Regions from separate parts of the Ketobacter sp. GenoA1 genome, predicted to be linked through region 1. Evidence: predicted binding sites of a transcription regulator. Region 1 holds the regulator's gene; each other region holds the start of a gene.
The links. Region 1 encodes sigma-54, which starts transcription at its own class of promoters, with help from an activator protein. Its sites were predicted from a motif close to ANTGGCATNNANNTTGCTNT; they were not measured.

Region 2: a site for sigma-54 is predicted at 2,319-2,338, ahead of D9N13_RS00685 (CmpA/NrtA family ABC transporter substrate-binding protein). Genes of this name have one in related genera too.
Region 3: a site for sigma-54 is predicted at 2,006-2,025, ahead of flgB (flagellar basal body rod protein FlgB). Genes of this name have one in related genera too.
Region 4: a site for sigma-54 is predicted at 1,990-2,009, ahead of D9N13_RS07000 (TorF family putative porin). Genes of this name have one in related genera too.

What each region holds. Positions count from the first base shown of each region.
Region 1 is NZ_RCHM01000009.1:369,209-374,262, forward strand. Features, by position in the region: gene D9N13_RS03045 (HPr family phosphocarrier protein) at 4-276, opposite strand; gene rapZ (RNase adapter RapZ) at 316-1,167, opposite strand; gene ptsN (PTS IIA-like nitrogen regulatory protein PtsN) at 1,164-1,616, opposite strand; gene hpf (ribosome hibernation-promoting factor, HPF/YfiA family) at 1,637-1,924, opposite strand; gene D9N13_RS03065 (RNA polymerase factor sigma-54) at 2,020-3,642, opposite strand; gene lptB (LPS export ABC transporter ATP-binding protein) at 3,829-4,554, opposite strand; gene lptA (lipopolysaccharide transport periplasmic protein LptA) at 4,551-5,054, opposite strand, start outside.
Region 2 is NZ_RCHM01000007.1:147,802-152,855, reverse strand. Features, by position in the region: gene ntrB (nitrate ABC transporter permease) at 1-816, opposite strand, end outside; gene D9N13_RS00685 (CmpA/NrtA family ABC transporter substrate-binding protein) at 816-2,195, opposite strand; gene D9N13_RS00680 (sigma 54-interacting transcriptional regulator) at 2,519-4,441, shown strand; gene D9N13_RS00675 (peptidylprolyl isomerase) at 4,438-4,908, opposite strand.
Region 3 is NZ_RCHM01000042.1:331,555-336,608, forward strand. Features, by position in the region: gene D9N13_RS15605 (chemotaxis protein) at 92-1,039, shown strand; gene D9N13_RS15610 (CheR family methyltransferase) at 1,068-1,913, shown strand; gene flgB (flagellar basal body rod protein FlgB) at 2,089-2,493, shown strand; gene flgC (flagellar basal body rod protein FlgC) at 2,496-2,939, shown strand; gene D9N13_RS15625 (flagellar hook assembly protein FlgD) at 2,952-3,632, shown strand; gene flgE (flagellar hook protein FlgE) at 3,648-4,985, shown strand.
Region 4 is NZ_RCHM01000020.1:211,746-216,799, reverse strand. Features, by position in the region: gene egtB (ergothioneine biosynthesis protein EgtB) at 1-495, opposite strand, end outside; gene D9N13_RS07005 (hypothetical protein) at 657-1,859, shown strand; gene D9N13_RS07000 (TorF family putative porin) at 2,078-2,824, shown strand; gene D9N13_RS06995 (LysR family transcriptional regulator) at 2,956-3,915, shown strand; gene D9N13_RS06990 (DJ-1/PfpI family protein) at 3,905-4,570, opposite strand; gene D9N13_RS06985 (F0F1 ATP synthase subunit gamma) at 4,743-5,054, opposite strand, start outside.

The DNA of each region.
Region 1 (5,054 bases):
TATCTATTCGGCTTCGTCAAAGCGGTTATTGATCAATGTTTCGATATTGTGCCAGGCCTCTTCGGCATCGGCTCCGTTCACCGTTACCTGCAATTCAGTGCCCTGACTGGCCGCCAGCATCAAAATGGACATGATGCTTTTGGCATCGGCCTGCTGGCCGTTTCGATTCAGCAGAATCTGGCTTTCATAGCGGGATGCGGTTCCCACCAGTTTGGAGGCAGCACGTGCGTGCAATCCCAGCTTATTGATTATGGTTATGGATTTTTCCAGTTTCATAGTGACTCACACCAATACTGCAGGTTTGATTAAACCAGCTTATAAGTCTCGATGTCTAGCCTGGACATTGCTAAAGCGGGATTTGAAATACTCACTGAGTTGTTCGGTAATGTACACCGAACGATGCTGGCCACCGGTGCAGCCAATGGACACGGTCATATAGCTGCGGTTATTGGCGGCAAAGCGGGGTAACCATTTTTCCAGATAAGCGGTCAGATCGTCCACCATCTCCTGTACGGGAGGATGGCCCCGCAGGAAGTTCTGGACACCTTCGTCCAATCCGGTTTGACTGCGCAACTGGGTTATCCAGTGCGGATTGGGGAGACAGCGCACATCAAACACCAGGTCGGCATCACTGGGTATTCCATTCTTAAAGCCAAAGGACTGGAACAATATCGCCATGCCTTCCTGCGAGTGGGTTACCCGGATTTTGATTTGGTCGCGCAGTTCGTGCAGGGTGAGATTGCTGGTATCAATAATCAGGCTGGCGCTGGCAGCCACCGGATTCAGCATTTCCCGTTCCCGGTCGATGGCTTCTTTCAGGGTGTTGGTGTCGTTGCTGATAGGGTGTTTGCGGCGGGTTTCGCTGAAGCGTTTGACCAGTGTTTCATCGCCTGCGTCCAGATAGATAACCTGGCTTTCGACACCATCTGCGGTCAATTCCCGCAGCACGTTGGGTAGCTTCTCAAGTTGGGTCACGCTGTTGCGCGCATCGATGCCGATGGCGACTTCTTCAATTTTGGGCGAAGACCGTGTTGCCAGTTCACTCATCAGATCCCGCAGCAGGGTAACGGGAAGGTTGTCAACGCAGTAGTAGCCGATGTCTTCCAGAACGTGTAATGCAGTGGTTTTTCCTGATCCGGAGCGACCGCTGATTACCACTAATTTCATACCGGTGTCACCAGTGCGTCATAAATACTGTCGGTGGAGTGGGCCGCACGCAATGTTTTGCGACGGTTGTCATCATTGAATAGGGTGGCGATTTTGGAAAGGATGTTCAGGTGCTCCTCGTGAGCATCCTGCGGCACCAGTAAAACAAACAGCATGTCCACCGGCTCATGGTCGATGGAATCGAAGTCCACGCCGCTCTCCAATTTGATAAACGCGCCAATGGCGTTACTGCAGTGATTGGCCCGGCAGTGGGGGATAGCGATGCCTTTACCTAAACCGGTACTGCCCAGCTTCTCCCGCGAGATAAGGTTGTCAAAAAGTTCATTGGGGTCAAGCTCCGGGCACTGCTGGGCGATCAGCCCAGCAGCGGTTTCCAGAACTTTCTTTTTGCTGCCGCCGGGAACGTCTTCAAAGACCCGTTGCGGACTGATGATTTCAGCAAGTTCCATACGTTATCAATAACCTTCAGTTACCAGCTTTTCATTTTTTCCTTGTGCTTCAGCACCTGTCGGTCCAGCTTGTCGGTCATCATATCAATGGCGGCGTACATGTCTTCGGATTCGGCGTTGGCAAATAAATCAGCGCCTTTTACGTGGATTTTGGCTTCTGCTTTCTGGCGGTTTTTCTCTACACTGAGAATCGCCTGGATGCTGGTGATGTCGTCGGTATGGCGTTCCAGTTTCTGCATCTTATCGGCAACGTAGTCCTTCATGGAGTCGGTAACTTCTACGTGATGTCCGCTGATATTGATTTGCATAGGCCACTCCTTAATCGTGGTTTAGATGTTACTGCGACCAAAGCCTGATGTTGGCAGTGGTCTGGTGTTTACGCTTATATAACTGTGACCAACAGTTAAACCAATCGTTTCCTTTCGTTGGACGGCGGGATCATCATGGCTTCGCGATATTTCGCAATGGTGCGCCGGGCAACCTTGATATCCTGTTCTTCCAGTATGTTGGCAATTTTACTGTCGCTCAATGGTTTTTTGGGATTTTCTGCCGCGATCAGCTTTTTGATGATGGCGCGAATGGCGGTGGAGGAGCATTCGCCGCCGGAACCGGTGCTGACATGACTGGAGAAGAAGTACTTGAGCTCAAATATACCCCTTGGGGTGTGCATGAACTTCTGCGTGGTGACCCGGGAAATGGTGGATTCATGCATGCCGACCGCTTCTGCAATATCGTGCAGCACCAGTGGTTTCATGGCTTCCTCCCCCTGTTCGAGAAACCCTATCTGATATTCCACTATTTTGGTGGCTACTTTAAGCAGGGTTTCGTTGCGGCTTTGTAAGCTTTTGATAAACCAACGGGCTTCCTGCAGATTGTTTTTCAGGAAGGTGTTGTCGCTGCTGTTGTCCGCACGCTGGATCATGGATGCGTAGCTGCTGTTGACCCTGAGGCGCGGGGTGGCTTCCGGGTTCAACTCCACTTTCCAGCGGCCTTTGTCCTTACTCACAATGACATCCGGGATGACATACTGGGTATCATCGGTTTCGACGCTGCTGCCCGGATAAGGGTTCAGGGTCTGGATCAACGCAATGGCGCTTTTCAGTCGGGCCTCGGACAGTTTGCCCTTGCGCATGATGGTGGCGAAATCGCGGGCACCCAGCGCATCCAGAAACATCTCCACCACCATGATGGCATCATCCCGGTGGGGTTCATCCCGGGGCAGTTGTTTGAGCTGAATCAGCAGGCATTCCCGCAGGTCACGGGCGGCCACTCCGGGGGGGTCGAACTGCTGAACCCGGTGCAATACAGCCAGCACCTCTTCCAGGGATACGGGTAGGCCATCATCATCGTCATCCGGCTGTAACTGGATGTCCATGGCCTGCAGTTCTTCCTGCTGTAATCTGACCAGGTCGGCCACCACGTCCTGTTGCGCCAGCACACCATCGCGGATTTCCTCCACGGACTGGGTGAGATAGCCCTTGGGGTTGATGCCTTCAATGATGGCCATGGCAATCATCCGGTCCATGTCTGACATGGGGGTCAGATTCAGTTGCCACATAAGGTTGTCGTAAATGGATTCGGGCGCCGTGTTGCGGCTGTCGTAGTCAAAATCGTCATCGTCAAAGCTGCCGCCACTGGACGAGGGGCCTGCGGCACCATCGAACATGGTATCCCAGTCACTGTCCACGGGCAGTTCGTTGGGCATCTCCTTGCCTTCCAGATCCACCGACGAGTCATCGGCGTTGTTGTTGCTGGATTGGGTGTCCTGGGTATCTTGGGATTTTGAAAAATCGAGATTCTGGTCGTTGTCGGTTTTGCTGGTGCTGTCACTCTGTCCGTTACCGGAATCGTTGCTGTCGTTGTCCGGGGAAGATTCATCCACATCCAGGAGGGGGTTGGATTCCAGCGCTTCCTGGATTTCGGTTTGAAGATCCAGAGTGGAGAGCTGCAATAGGCGAATTGCCTGCTGCAGCTGCGGCGTCATGGTGAGGTGTTGACCAATTTTGAGCTGTAAGGTTGGTTTCATTGATACCTAATTCAACTTCTGCAACGACCGGAGACATCTGTACAGCATCGGATTGCTGTATTCCAGGCAGTCAAATAGTGACCTAATTTCAACAGTTTATTGGTGCCGAAATAGAACCGCTTGGGTTTAATTGTAAGAGCAGTGACGCTGCAAAGCAATTTACATGCCTGAAATTGCTTAGAACTTTTACATATGGAACTGGTTACCCAGATAAACATCGCGGACTTTCTGGTTTTGCAGGATAAGTGAGGGCTCACCTTCAGCAATGATGTGCCCTTCGCTGACGATAAAAGCCTTCTCGCAAATGTCCAGAGTGTCCCGCACATTGTGGTCCGTGATGAGTACGCCCAGCCCACGATCACGCAGGTGGCTGATGATTTGCTTGATGTCTGCCACGGAAATGGGGTCGACCCCGGCGAAGGGTTCATCCAGCAGAATGAAGGCCGGGTCAGTGGCCAGAGCGCGGGCAATCTCGACGCGGCGGCGCTCACCACCGGACAGGGCCATGCCCAGTGAATCGGCGATGTGTCCGATGTGAAACTCAGCCAGCAGCTCTTCCAGTTTGCTTTGCCGCTGTTTGCGGGTCAGGTCCTTGCGGGTCTCAAGTATCGCCATGATGTTTTCCCGGACTTTCAAGCGGCGAAAAATGGAGGCTTCCTGGGGCAGGTAGCCGATGCCTTTGGCGGCCCGTCCGTGCATGGGCAGATGGGTGATTTCAGTATCGTCGATAACGATGCGCCCCTTGTCCTGGGGCACGATGCCAATGATCATGTAGAAACAGGTGGTTTTACCGGCCCCATTGGGGCCGAGCAACCCCACGATTTGTCCGCTTTCAATGGTAATGGAAACGTCTTCCACCACGGCACGGCCTTTGTAACTTTTAGCGAGATTGGAGGCGGTAAGACGGCTCATTGTGACGGCGCTGCCTCCGTCTCGTCAGGGCTGGGCGCATTCGGGGCAGGATCTGTCGCGGCGGGCAATATCATCTCCACCCGGCCTTTGATACTGCCGGGCTTGACCTCTCCGGTTTGTCCCACCGCCTGCAGGCGCTGGCTCTGGATTTCATAAACGATTTCTTCACCGCGGAAGATGTTCTCGCCCTGCACAATAGATGCTTTGATTTTCAGCAGCAGTTTCTGATCCCTTACCAGGTAATCGATCTTTTTGGCTTTGGCGATGACCTCTGCCTGGTTGGGCTCCGGAACCTGAGAAAACAGCGCCGGCTCGCCCACTGCCATGACCACGTCCACTTTACCCAACTCCGTTTTGATCTTGAGTGATTCCGCTGCAATGCGCAGGGTGCCCTGGGTCAGTACAACGTTGCCTGTATAGGTGGCAGTGCCGTCTTTTTCGTCGATCAGGGCAGTGTCCGCCACAATTTTCAAGGGTTGCAGCCGATCACTGTCCAGCGC
Region 2 (5,054 bases), on a different contig from region 1:
AACCAGCTTCTGCGCACTGGACAGTGCCAGATCCAGCAACATGCCCACGCAGCCGATCATCAGAATGGAAAAGATCACGCTGTTCAGATCCAGGTTGTTCCATTCGTTCCAGACGTAGTAGCCGATGCCGGTACCGCCCACCAGCATTTCAGCGGCCACGATCACCAGCCAGGCGATGCCGATGGAGATTCTCATGCCGGTGAGAATGGTGGGCGCCGCCGCCGGCAGTATCACCAGGAAGGCAGTACGCAGGGATGACAGTTCGTGCGTGCGGGCCACGTTGATCCAGTCTTCCCGCACATTGGCCACGCCAAACGCGGTGTTGATCAGCATGGGCCAGATCGAACAGATGAAAATCACAAAGATGGCGGACGTTTCGGAATCCTGAATGATGAACAGGGCCAACGGCATCCAGGCCAGCGGAGAAATGGGCCGCAGGATCTGGATAAACGGATTCAGCGCGTTGTACATCAATGGCGACATGCCCACCACAAAACCCACCGGAATGGCAATCAGGGCTGCCAGCACATAGCCGGTCAGCACCCGATACAATGAATAGGCCAGTTGAATGCCGATCCCCTTGTCGTTGGGGCCTTTGTCATAAAAAGGATCACTGAGTTCATTCCAGGCATGCACCAGCACGTCCGAGGGTGGAGGCACGCGGGCCTCCTGGTCGGCACCGCCCATCAGCATTTCGTACTCCGTCATCTCCGTGGATTTCTCCGGCACGTCACTGGAGGCTTCCCAAATACCGAACAACAGTACCGCGATGACGATCGACAACAGAGCCGCACGAAATGGCATGGACTGAATCATCAGGCTCTCCCTATGGCAAAACTCTTCACGTACTCATCGGGTTTGGTGTAATCAAACTCCTTACCCATGATGGTGTAGTTGGCGTAGGTTTTGTCCGGCGCGGAATAACCCAGATCTTTCATGATCTTTTCGCAGTCGGAGGCCAGATACACCTGCTCGGCCACGGTCTTGTAATCCACATCGCCCTCTATGTAGCCCCAGCGTTTCATCTGCGTCAGAATCCACACCGCCATGGAGTGCCAGGGGAACGGGTCGAAGTCGATTCGATCCGGTACATCCTGTATGGAACCCAGGCCATCGGCGTAGCGGCCGGTGAGTACCTGTTGAATCACCGGTACCGGTTGGTTGAGGTAATTCTTCGGTGCAATGGCCTCTGAAATTTCCTTGCGGTTGTCCGGGTTCGACGAGTATTGGGTGGCGTCCACAATGGCTTTCAGCAATGCGCCGTAGGTGTTGGGGTTGGTTTCGGCAAACGCCTTGCTGCAGGCAAATGCGCAGCAGGGGTGGCCTTCCCAGATATCTTTGGTGAGGGTGTGAATAAAGCCGACTTTCTCCCACACCGCGCGCTGGTTAAACGGATCCGGAGAGAGGTAACCATCCAGATTGCCGGCGCGCAGATTGGCCACCATTTCCGGTGGTGGTACCACGCGAATCTGAATGTCCTTGTCCGGGTCCAGGCCGTGTTCTGCCACATAATAACGCAGCAGGAAGTTATGCATGGAATAGTCAAAGGGCACACCAAACTTGAAACCTTTCCATTGCTTGGGATCCCGTTTGTCCTTGTGATCCACATGCAGCACGATGGCCTGGCCGTTGATGTTTTCAACGGCGGGCATGATGTAGGGCTCAGCGGTAGAGCCGGCGCCCAGGGTCATGGCCAGCGGCATGGGGGTCAGCATGTGGGAGGCATCGTATTCGTTGGCCAGTGATTTGTCCCGCGCCACGGCCCAGCCTGCGGTTTTGATCACATCCACATCCAGGCCGTATTTGGAATAGAACCCCAGCGGGTGGGCCATGATGATGGGGGTGGCGCAGGTGATGGGCACAAAGCCCACATTGAGTTTGGTTTTCTCCAGTTTGCCCATGGATTCCTTGAGGGCGGCCTTGGCTTCATTGAGGGGAAAAAACGTCGACAGCATGGCCGCGGCGGTACCGCCGCCCAGCAGCCCCATAAATTGACGCCGGCTGACATCGCTTTGATTAAACACCGCCCGGACCACGGCATTCTCGATGGCCCGATCCATCATGTCTTCTGAGGTGGTGGGCAAATTGTTGTCTGGCTCGGTGATGGCGTTGCTGCATTTCTGGCAGCTGCACCCTGCTTCATGGGTCAGGCTGGTTTTTGGATCGTATGGATTTCCAAGACTTTTCACGGTCATCGCTGACTCTCCCCCGGAGTAGTTGTTGTAGCGGTGCAGGGTTGCGTTGGTCTGCACCACGGCGGAACAGAAAATGGATCGCTCGCAGACCCTGTTGGTGTCGGGCCTCAAGTTAGCAGTGATAAGGCATGGTCTGTGCCAACCTGTTTCAGCTGTAGCCAACTGCAGATAAATCAGAGGGTTAGGTTATTGCTCGGGTGTCCTGAATCGGTTACGCAAATGCGTAATTTATGCTTATGCGTAATTTATTTTTACGAAACTTCGTAAATGGCACGGGGCTTGATTGCGCTGTTTGCTATCAGCAAATTGCAACGGTAAGGGGTATGAACGCACAAGCAGAGTTATTGTTTCGGGGCCTGGATGCCAGCGATATGGCGGTGATGTGCATTGATCCCGTGGCCGATCAGGTGCTGGAATGCAATGCCACCTTGTCGGATCTGTGTGGTTTCACCCAGGATCAGATTCTGTCGCTGCCGGTGTCCATTTTGTTCGCCAATCAGTTTCCCAGCCTGGTGGCGTTCAGTCAGGCCTGCATAGAAAAAAAGAACAGCTACACCAACGAGCTGAGCCTGATCTGTGCCGACGACACTACCCGGTCGGTGGAGGTGTATGGCTCTGTGTTTGAAGATCAGGGCCGGGTGCTGTTGCTGTTTACGCTGTTCGATACCCATTACTGCCACAAGCTGCGGCTTGATGCGGATGCCACCCGTTACCACCGTGGTGGTTTGATGGAATGGAAGCGCATTGAGGAAGTGTTTTCCGAGTTCGAACGGGAGAACCAACTGATCCTGAATGCCGCGGGGGAGGGCATCTATGGTGTAAATACCGAAGGCGTTACCACCTTTGTGAATCCCGCCGGGGAAAAAATGCTGGGATACGCGGCAGCCGAACTGGTGGGGCGTAATGCCCATGAATGCATTCACCACAGTCATGAGGATGGTTCCTGCTATCAGATGCAGGGTTGCCCGATTTACGCTGCGTTTCACGATGGCATCGTGCATCAGGTGGGGGATGAAGTCTTTTGGCGCAAGGATGGTTCATCGTTTCCCGTGGAGTACACCAGTACGCCCATCGAAGACCAGGGCCGGGTGGTGGGCGCCGTGGTGATTTTCCGTGATGTCAGTGAGCGGCGGGAGGCGGATCGGCGCTTGCGGGCCGCCCTGTCGGAAGTGGAAAGCCTGAAGCGGCGTCTGGAGCTGGAAAACGCCTACCTGCAGGAGGAGATCCGATCGGAACATAATTACCGGGAAATAGTTGGCCGCAGCGATGCCATCCGCAACACCATTGCCCAGATTGAACTGGTGGCACCCACCGACGCCAATGTGCTGATTACCGGTGAATCCGGTACCGGCAAGGAGCTGTTGGCCCGTGCCATTCATGAAGCCAGTGATCGCCGCAACCGGCCCTTGATTCGGGTCAATTGCGCGGCCATTCCCCGGGATTTGTTTGAGAGTGAATTCTTTGGTCATGTGAAAGGGGCCTTTACCGGGGCCACCAGTGACCGCATCGGCCGTTTCGAGCTGGCCGATGGCGGCACCCTGTTTCTGGATGAGGTGGGCGAGATTCCGCTGGAGTTACAGGGCAAGCTGCTGCGGGTGTTGCAGGAAAAACAATTCGAGCGCGTGGGTGATACCCAGACCCGGGGTGTGGATGTGCGGGTGATCGCCGCCACCAACCGGGATCTGAAGGCCGATGTCAGCGCGCACCAGTTTCGTGAGGATCTGTATTTCCGCCTGAATGTGTTCCCCATTGAGTCCGCGCCCCTGCGCCAGCGCAGTGAGGATATTCCGCTGTTGGCGACCCATTTCATCGAGAAGGTCTGTCGCAAGTTCAATAAACCCGTGCTGCCCATGTCGTTGGCGGACGTGCGCAAATTACAGACCTATAATTGGCCCGGCAATATTCGTGAACTGGAAAACATGATCGAGCGGGCGGTGATTGTATCCGGTACCGGCAAGCTGCGAATCGATATTCCTGAATTGAATCAATCGTTACTGCAGTCCGATGAGCAGGCGCAGGATCATCGGGCGGAGTCTGCTTTTTTGGTGCAGACAGAGGATGAGCGGCGCGCCAACGAGCGTGCCAACCTGATCAGTGCGCTCAAACAATGTGGGGGCAAGGTAGCCGGCAGGGATGGCGCGGCCCGTTTACTGGGGGTAAAGCCCACCACGTTGTATTCCCGTATCCAGCGTTGGCGCATCGACACTCACGCCTACAAACCTCAGCGTGCAACACTGTCACGCTAAAGGTGGGGGCCTTCCGCCAGCTCTTGCGCGGTGGCGTCACGCACGTTGCGTATCTCCGCGCTGAACAGCAATGTCTGTCCGGCATAGGCATGATTGCCATCCACTGTGATGGTGGTGTCATCCAGGGCCACGATGCGTACCGGCACCGGGCCGTCTTCGGTTTCTGCTGTGATCTGCATGCCCGGCGCCAGATCCTGATCCGCATCCAGCAGTTGGCGTGGCAGGGTTTGCAGCAGCGTTTCGTCCCGTACACCGTAACCAAATTGCGGCTCTATCCGTGCCTGCACTTGATCGCCAACCTTCTTGCCCGCCAGCGCCTGCTCAAAGCCCGCCGGTATCTGTTGCCGGCCATGAATATACAGCATGGGAAGAACCCCTGCCGTGGTTTCCAGAATCTCGCCATCCAGGTTGCGGATGGTAATGTGCAGAGAGACCAGCTTGTCGTTTGCAATGGTTTCGATTGTCATACAGGGTGCGTGGGCATGGATGGTCTTATGGAGGTTAAACCGTAACACAAAAGCGGCTGATAAATGCAGAACTAAAAATCCAATAAACCTAAAAAAAAGGAGCGATTGCTCGCCCCTTGGATGCACCGCATTTATTTAGCACTGCA
Region 3 (5,054 bases), on a different contig from region 1:
AAAACAGTCAAGTGCCGCCATTTTGACGGATTGGCTGTTAGTGTGAATCAAGCAAAGGTTATGCCGTAAAACGGTTAGCGCGGAGTTTTATATGGCCGGGGTGCTGGATACAGTCGATCAACGAACACAACTGGTGGGTCAGAACCGGTTGGAGTTGCTGTTGTTTCGATTGAGCGATGATCAGATCTATGGGATCAACGTTTTCAAGGTTCGCGAAGTGCTGCAGTGTCCCAAGTTAACCCAGATCCCGCAACGCAACCCTGTGGTGCGGGGCATCGCCCACATCCGGGGTGGCACCATATCCGTTATGGATATGAACCTGGCCATGGGTAATGCGCCCCTGGATGATATCCAGAACTGCTTTGTCATTATTTCGGAATACAATATGGCGATACAGGGGTTTCTGGTGAAGTCGGTTGAACGTATCGTCAACCTTAACTGGGAGAGCATTCACCCACCACCAAAAGGGGCCGGTCGGGGCAATTATCTGACGGCGGTAACCGAGCTGGACAACCGAATCGTTGAAATTATTGATGTCGAAAAAATCCTGTCCGAAGTATCACCCATGCATGAGGAAATTTCAGACGAAGTGATTCGGCCGGAAACCATCAGTCAGGCCAGTACCAGTGAACTGGCAGTTTTGATCGCCGATGATTCCAGTGTGGCAAGAAAGCAGATCAAACGCTGTGTCGAGAAGGTCGGCGTTAAAACCCATGTGGTGGCGGACGGGCGTCAGGCGTTGGATCATATCCGTGAGATCATCGATGCAGGTGAATCCATCACGGATCGTTATATCATGTTGATATCCGATATCGAAATGCCGGAAATGGACGGCTACACATTAACGGCATCAATCAAGGAAGATCCCCGCACTCAGAATTTGCATGTGCTGCTGCACACATCACTGAGCGGAATATTTAACGAAGCCATGGTGAAGCGGGTAGGGGCAGACAATTTTCTTGCCAAGTTTAAACCCGATAACCTGGCTGACCTGGTTCAGGAGCGTGTTAGCAAAGCCCTTGAACAGCGTTCTGAATAGTTTCATTCAAGGATGACAAAATACTGACATGGTGTTTTCTTCCCGTGATAACTCTCGCTTTGGCGATGGAGAATATCTCCTGTTTCGTCAATATCTTGAGTCTGCCTGCGGTATCATGCTGGGAGACAATAAGAACTATCTGATCGACAGCCGTCTGCGTAAGTTAATGAAAGATCGGAATATTCAATCTTTGGGCGATCTGGTGCGTGAGATTGATCGAGCAGGAAACCGGTCCCTGCGTCAGGATGTCATCGATGCCATGACCACCAATGAGACCCTGTGGTTCCGGGATCGGCATCCGTTCACTTTTCTGCAAGACAACCTGTTGCCTGAGCTGGCCAGGAATCCGGGTGAGATTGCTATCTGGTGTGCAGCCTGCTCCTCCGGACAGGAGCCTTACTCCATCTCCATCTGTGTTGAGGAAATGCGCCGCCGTAGTATGATCCTGGCCAATAAGCAGGTGAGAGTTCTGGCCACGGATATTTCGAGCCGCATCCTGGATCAGGCGCGCAAAGGGATCTATGAACCCCTGGCCCTGAAGAGGGGGATGTCGGATGAGCGTCTGAACCTGCATTTTAAGGCCAATGCTGATGGCAGCTGGGAAATCAAACCGGATATTCGCAAACGCATTGAATTTCGCCCCATTAACTTGAAAGAAAACTTTATTACCATCGGCAAATTTGACGTGGTGTTCTGCCGTAATGTTCTGATCTATTTTTCCAGCGAACTACAGCAACAGATCATCACCAACATTCATCGGGTGCTGAAGCCTGGAGGGTATCTTTTTCTGGGCGGATCCGAGACGCCCAAAGGGTTGAACGACCTGTTTGAAATCCGCTACTACACACCCGGTGTCGTCTACGTAAAGAAGTAGGTGCTTGCCGCCCTCGGTAATCCTTTGCCGCATTACCGTCACATTTCTCACCTGAAATCCCTTAACTTATTGAAACTGTTACTGTTAGAAGCAATGGCACAAGGGTTGCTTTATTGCTCTTATCCTATTCTGAATTGCCGGTTTTATGGCGCAGAATCCAAGACAAGAGGGCGATATGGCAATCAGCATCGACAAACACATGGAGCTTTACCAGCATGCACTGGAGTTGCGTTCGCAGCGAGCCAATGTGTTGGCCAACAATATTGCGAACGCGGATACCCCCGGTTACAAGGCCCGTGATATCGATTTTCAGCAAATGCTCAGGCAGCGTCTGGGTGAGGGAAGTGACCTGGTATCGGTACAAACCAGCGACGCAAACCATTTTTCCACCGTATCCCAGGCGGATACGATCACCGGTCTGAAATTCCGCAATCCCATAAACCCGGCAATCGACGGAAATACTGTGGATGCGCAACAGGAGAAAACCGAGTTCGTGCGCAACACCATGGAGTACCAGGCAGCCTTTGAGTTTCTCAATGGCAAAGTGAAATCCCTGATGTCGGCGATCCGAGGAGATTAATTATGTCTTTGATGAATATATTTGACGTTGCCGGTAGCGGAATGAGTGCACAGACCGTGCGCCTGAACACCATCAGCTCCAATATTGCCAACGCTGAAAGTGTCAGCAGCAATACGGATGAAACTTATCGCGCCAGGGAACCGATTTTTAAAGCCCAATTGCAAGCCGCCATGTCAAATCAGCCGTTTGATTTCAGCGCCAGGCAAATGGATGTGGGTGGCGGTGTGAGTGTGCAGGGCGTGGTGGAAAGCGATGCACCGTTGCAGATGCGTTATGAGCCCGATCACCCCATGGCGGATGATAACGGTTACGTAGCCTATCCCAATGTGAATGTGGTTGAAGAGATGGCCAATATGATCAGCGCCCAACGTGCCTTTCAGACCAACGTGGACGTGATGACATCAGCCAAGACGATGATGCAGCAAGTATTGAGCCTGGGTCGATAAGGAGGGGGAGTCATGGCGATTGATGGTGTTCAAGCGAACAGTGTATTGAGTGATTTGGCATTCAGTAATCAGCCGGAAACGGAAAAATCTCAATCCCAGTCGGACAAGGACATGTTCATGCGACTGTTGCTGGCTCAGATCGAAAATCAGGATCCACTCAAGCCCACGGATCAAACCGACTTTGTTGCGCAACTGGCGCAATTCAGTTCGTTGGAAGGTATCCAGAATCTGAATAGCACGGTACAGGATATCGGTTCTATGTACCGCTCAAGTCAGGCCTTGCAGGCAACGGCGCTGGTGGGCCGTGAAGTGTTGATACCCGGGCAGGTCGGCTATCTGGAAAACGGTGGCCGGATCAGTGGCACCATTGAGGAAGGCCAGGCCTCCGGAGATGTAATGATGATCGTGAAAGATGCCAGCGGGCAGGTGGTGGCAAATCGTGATCTTGGGAATATCGGCAGCGCGGAAACGCCGTTCAGTTGGGATGGCGCCAATAATCTGGGTGAGCCTTTGCCGGAAGGACTGTATTCAATTTCGATAGAAGGGACATTGTCCGGTGAGAATGAAGCGCTGGTGACCAGCGTGTACAGCCGGGTTAACAGTGTCAGTATTGTGGATAATCAAGGCGGGATGTTGCTTAACCTGAATGGTATTGGTCAGGTAGAGTCCAGTGAAATTCAAGAAGTACGTTGATAGCAGGAGAAAGTCATGGGTTTTAATATTGCGTTAAGTGGGTTGAATGCGGCGCAAGCGCAGCTGGACGTAACCAGCAACAATATTGCAAATGTCGAGACCACCGGATTTAAAGGATCGCGGACTGCATTTGGTGATATTTATGCAAATTCCGCCTTCGGTAACAGCGATACTGCGGTTGGTAATGGCGTGCTGTTACAACAGGTGCAGCAACTGTTTGATCAGGGCAACCTGGATTTTACCTCCCAGGCGCTGGATCTGGCCATCAGTGGTGAGGGCTTTTTTGTGCTGTCTCCGGATCAGATCAGCCAGGAGCGCGTGTACACCCGGGCGGGTAACTTTGGGGTGGATGAAAACGGCTTTGTGGTGAACTCCGCCAATCAGTATCTGCAGGTTTTTCCGGTGAACGATGATGGATCGGTCACGGCAACAGCGCTCTCCAGCACCACGCCATTACAGTTACCGGACACTGCGGGTGCACCCCAGTCCACGGCTGAAGTTGAGATTGGTGTAAACTTGCCTGCCAACGCCAGCAATCTCAGTGTGGATGTCTTTGATCCCACCGACGCCAATACCTATTCGGCATCGACTTCCATTACCCTGTACGACAGTCTGGGTGATTCTCATATTGCAACGGCGTACTTTGTAAAGGAGCCCAATCTGGGTACCAGCGGTAACCAGAATACCTGGGGCGTATTTCTAACGGTAACGGACGATACCGGTGGTGTGAACATTGTCGACGTTTATGACGGGGTCGGCGGAGCACCCAGTTCGGAAGTGAATGCCGGTGGTGTGCCTTATGGTGTACTTTCCTTTGATTCACAGGGCGTGTTTCAGGGAACCGATCCGGCAACGGGCATTTATACCGACCAGTTTTCGTTCCTTAACAATGGTGCTGATACCACGCAACAGGTTTACTTTGACTTTGCCGGTAATACGCCGACCCAGTTTGCATCCCCGTTTTCCGTTTCATCTTTATCCCAGGATGGTTTTACCATTGGGCGTCTGACCGGGTTGAGTGTGGATGATCAAGGTGTCATTCAGGCGACTTACTCCAATGGTCAGACCACGGCGGTGGGTAAGGTGGCATTAGCCAGGTTCTCCAATCCGCAGGGCCTGTTGCAGATCGGTAACACAACCTGGCGCTCTTCCACCGCTTCGGGCGAGCCGATTCCCGGTGAGGCGGGAACCTCGAGTTTTGGTTTGATTCAATCCGGTGCGTTGGAAACCTCCAATATCGATTTGACCAAGGAACTGGTCACGTTGATAACGTCACAACGGAACTTTCAGGCCAATGCCAAATCCATCGAGACGGCCAATGCCGTAACGCAGACGATTATACAAATCAGGTAAACGCGTAATTGAAGGAATCCCCGCCTGGCGGGGATTTTTTTTGCCGGTAGATTGTGAAGCGGTCTTTCA
Region 4 (5,054 bases), on a different contig from region 1:
AGGAAACAGCGGGTTGAATGAAAAGCCATGCTTGATGTCCGTCAGCATTAACTCCTGATGTTGCTGTTCATGGTGAATGCCCAGCTCCACCAGCGCTGCGGCCTGTTGATCAGTGGGCGCCTGGCTCAGGTAGCGGGCCATATGGCAGTCCACATGGTGTCGGTATTCCCTCACTTCTTCCACCGTGGGGCGCGAAATCAAACCCCGGTTAGGGCGCAGGTATTGCGGGCCCACCTGGTTGTAATAGGAATTGAACAGATAGGCGAACTCGGGCTGGTAGGGGGTATAACCCGAAAGGTAAGGGGCCAGCACAAAGGTTTCAAAAAACCAGCTGGTATGGGCAAGATGCCACTTGATGGGGCTGGCATCCGGCATGGACTGAATCACCTGGTCTTCAGGGTGCAGCGGCTCGGTGATGTCCAGGGAAAGTTTACGGGTTGACTGGTACTGGTCCAGTAGGGGTGGCAGTGGGTTGTCCTGCAGGTCCCTGTCCATGGATTGGCTCCCAAAAGCAGGTGGCTTCTATCGTTTTTTTACTCCAGCAGGGGTGAACTCTAGCATGATTGAAATGCCCTTGCCCATGGGGTGCTTTTTTATTTGGCACGTATTCACGCTAAGATGAGTCCACTTCAATCAGTCAACGTCAGGAAACATCTATGAGCCAAGTGGTATTGGGTATGAGCCGAATCCTAAGTGCGCTGCTGGTGCTAATAAGCACCATGCTACACGCGGAAAATGTCTTGCATGTGAAAGCAGGTGACACCTTTGAACTGGCTGCGCAGCCGGTACAGTCCTTTGACCGGCTGATCCTTGAAGACCGCGCCGTATTGTTGGTTCCCCCCGGCCTTAAGCAGTTGCAGCTGGAAGCGGCCTGGGTGGAGTTGGGTGAGGATGTGAAGATCCTGGCCCGGGGTGAAGATGGCAAGCCCGGTGCCCCGGGGCAGGACCGGGAAGGTCAGGCTGAGGAGTGCCAGGGCGGCCGGCGCGGCGGTGACGGTGGACAGGGTACGCAGGGGGCAGAAGGGGTGTCCCTGGTGATGGCGTTGGGGATTGCGCGGTTGGGTTCCCTCACAGTGAACAGCCGTGGTGGTGATGGCGGTGCGGGTGGGGCCGGAGGCCGGGGGCAGCAGGGCGGCCCGTTCGATAAGTGTAATGCCCAACCGGGTGGGGATGGTGGTGCCGGCGGCGATGGCGGTGACGGCGGCAATGGCGGGCAGGTCAGCATAACCTATCGTCTGTTACCCGGTCACGATGCTGTGGATGCAGTGAATAACCGGGTGGTGATCCAGAATGGCGGTGGCCAGGGCGGTGAACCCGGAGCGGCCGGTGAAGGCGGTGCCGGTACTGAAGGGAAGTACATCAATATGCGGACCCTGACCGGAAACCGCAAGTGGATGGCTGGGGGTGACGAAGGGCAACCCGGCAGTGCGGGCAAACCCGGGCGTGACGGCGTTAAGGGGCAGGCACTGGTGCAGCAGGATCTGCGCGATCGCATGGACGCCGTGATCCAGACTCAGTCGGCCCAGGTGACTGCCCTCAAGGATCAACTGGTGGCTCGCTTGGCGGAAGAGAAGCGCCAGGTGGAGGCGGCGGCGAAACAGGCGATTTCGTCCCTGGAGGCACAGGTGAGTGCCCTGCAAAACAATCTGGACTCCGCTGCCAATCAGACCTCAGTGGATCAATCCATTGCTGATATTCAGGGCAAGTTGGCCCGGCAGGCCGCCCGTCTGGATGAACTGAGCGCTAAGATGGAGCAGTCCATGAGCGCCATGCAGTCGCAATTGGACGCACTGAGCAAACAGGTCAAGGGGCTGGATGGGCGGGTAAACAGCTTGTCCGGATCAGAGCGCAATCAATAGGGCCGGTGGCGGGCGTTTTTGGTGCGCCCGCTTTTGGTGCGCGACCTATAGTGGTGCGCTGGTTTCAGTTTTATGACATGATGGCCCTGCGAAAGCCCCAGAAAAGCCCGGAAATCCAAGGCTTTGCCGTTTTGGCACACTCGTTGCTTTTCTTGTCGGGAGTTCGTTAACCAAGGTGCAAGCCTTATATCGTCTAACCTCTGGGGGTTATTTTAATTATGTTAAACAAACAATCCAAAATGCTTCGTTTGAGTGCTCTTTCTCTGGCCGTTGCCGGAGCTATGGCCGTTGCGCCAACCGCTGCTAACGCTGAAGTGTCCGCTTCTGTTGGTGTTTCTAACATGTACTTGTGGCGTGGTGTGGACTTGGGTGCATACGATGTTGTTGCATTCGATGAAGAAGCGGAAGAAGGACTAGTTGATACCGGCGAGGGTTGGTTGGTCGAATCTGGTCGCGGAGGCGTCGGTGCTATCTCTGGCGACCTGTCCTATTCAAACAGTGGATTCTACACCGGCGTATGGCTTTCTTCTGGTGATACGTATTTAGGTTCAGAGTATGACCTGTTTGTAGGTTATGGCGCGGAAATCGCTGGAATTAGCTTTGATGTCAATGCAACTACTTATATTTATCCCAATAATCCTGATGGTACCCTCGATAATCCAGGCGAGGCCTCTGACTTGATCATGACTGTTGGGTTTGCAGGTTTGTCTTTTACTGCCTATGACAACATTGCAGGTGGTTCTGGTAAGGTTTATTACACGCTTGGTTATGGCTACGATGCGTTCTCTGTGTTGGTCGGTAAACACGATCTGACAGGAGCAGAGAGTGAGAACATGGTTCACGTCGACTTGGCGTATGCATACAACGACAACTTGTCTTTTATCGTAAGCCAGCAAGTGGATAACATTCAAGATAGTGGTAAGCCTAAAGTTGTCGTGTCTTACAGTCTGCCTATCGACATGTAAGAAGCAGAGAATTTCGATTTCTCTCCGAGTGGGCCGGTATTCGTACCGGCCCTTTTTTGTGTCTGCCCAAATGTAAACCTTACACCTTAATTCCGATATCATTGGCCCAAATCGATGTTGGGCAGGGATATATGGATAAGTTGGGATTACTGGAAGTGTTCAGTGAGGTGGCCAGAACCGGCAGCTTTGCCCAGGCCGCCGTCGGCATGGGGGCCTCCCCGTCAACCGTCAGCAAAGCCATTGCGCGGCTTGAATCCCATCTGGAATTCAGTCTGTTCGTGCGCTCCACCCGGCGCTTGCGTTTAACCCCGCAGGGGCAATTGTATCTGGATTCAGTGCGCACCATATTGCAGTCCCTGGCCGACAGTGAGCACCGTCTACGCCAAAGTACCCTGACACCACAGGGTGTACTCAGTATCAACGCGCCGGTCTCCTATGGTCGGTTGTATCTGTTGCCACTGCTGACGGAATTTCGCCAGCGTTATCCGGAGCTGGATGTTAATGTCAGCTTCTCCGATCACTATCGCGATACCATTGAAGAAGGCTTTGACCTGTCCATTCGCAGTGGCCAGTTAAAAGACAACAGCCTTATCGGCCGCCAGCTATCACCCATTGATTTTTTGATTTGTGCGGCGCCGGATTTTTTGCACCAACGGGGTGTGCCGGGCTCAGTGACCCAATTGATGGCGCAACCCTGGATTCGGTTTCGCTTCAAGCAGACCGGGCGCATTATGCCCGTTTTCTGCCCATTGCAGGCCAGTGGCGAAGACAGTATTGATCCCGGCAGGCAGTATGTGGTGAATGATGGCGAAGCTCTGGCGCAATTGGCGGCCCAGGGCCTGGGGCTGGTGCAATTACCGCATTTTATTGCCCGTAACTGGTTGCTGTCAGGGCAGTTGGTGTCGCTCTATCCGGCAGTGCGTCCTCCCACGTTCGGTGTGTTTGCGGTGTATCCCATGCAGGAAAGAACACCAGCAAAAATTACCGCCTTCCTGACATTCCTGCAGCAGCAACTGGCGGCCATGGGGGAAGACGGACGCCACACCTGGGTGGATGACGTTGCTCCCCTGTGTATGACCCTTAGCGGATAAACGGCTGCTGAGAGAGACGGCGGTACTGGATGGCATCCGCCACTTCTTCGGCTTTGGCCTCGGAGGCGATTTTTGACAGGAGCATCAATGCTGCCTGATAGCTCACCAGGCTGCCGTTGGAGGTGATCACGCCGTCGTCCACAACCACATTGGTATTTTCCTGCACCTTGACCGCGGGAAAATCCCGTTGCAGCTCCGCTTCGCCACCGGCCCAGGTGGTGGCCTGCTTACCGTCCAGCAGGCCTGCTTTGGCCAAGACAAAGGCACCGGAACAATTGCTGGCCACCCACGACGCATGGCGCCCACTGGATCTGACGTACTCTATTACATCCTGTCGTCGCAGAATGGGCCCCATATCGTAAGCGCTGGGCACAATCAGCACATCCAGCGACGGTTGTTCACTCAGTTGATGCTGTACGTTCAACGAAATATTTTCGTGGGTGGTGACACTGGGTTTGGAATCAATGTGGATCAGACTGACGTTATAGTCCCTGAACCAACTCAGTTGGCTCGCGTGACCAAAGACTTCAAGCGGCGCCGTGATGTCGGAAGTCAGGACGCCATCCCATACCAGGATCCCTATTTGTTTGTCCGCCGCCTGGGAAGACAGGCTGAGTAAACTGGTCAGAAGCAGGGCTAGAAGCGTACGTAGCATAGTGTTTTCTCCCATATGATGTCGATGCGATGAGGTCAGTGCGGGCAAGCATACGGGCGTAGCAGTGCAGTGAACAGACGCCTGCGGTCGTTTCAGTGGTGACGGAAATTCACGACTAATCTAACGGACAGCTTTGGCCTGCGTGCGGGAAGTTTTCCCGGTTTGATATGGCTCAACTAAACGTCTGATCCGACAGTATCACTTCAATTTCCTCCACAATCTGTTGCTGGCGTTGGGCGTTAATGCGCTGGCGCAGGTTCCGGGATAACTCTTCAAGGTGATCCCTGGCCCCTTCCATCTGTCGAAGGCGCCAAAGGTTCTCCGTATGCAGGGAAACGGTCAGATAGTGCATCAGGCCCTGTTGCAGATAGTGCAGCTGCAGTTCCTGCAGCAGTGTTGCGGCTGGTAATGTTGTGCAGAGGGAGGCGGCGTTGCAATGATCGGGCTGCGGCAGCGGCAGTAGCTGCACGATTTCAGGCTGGTT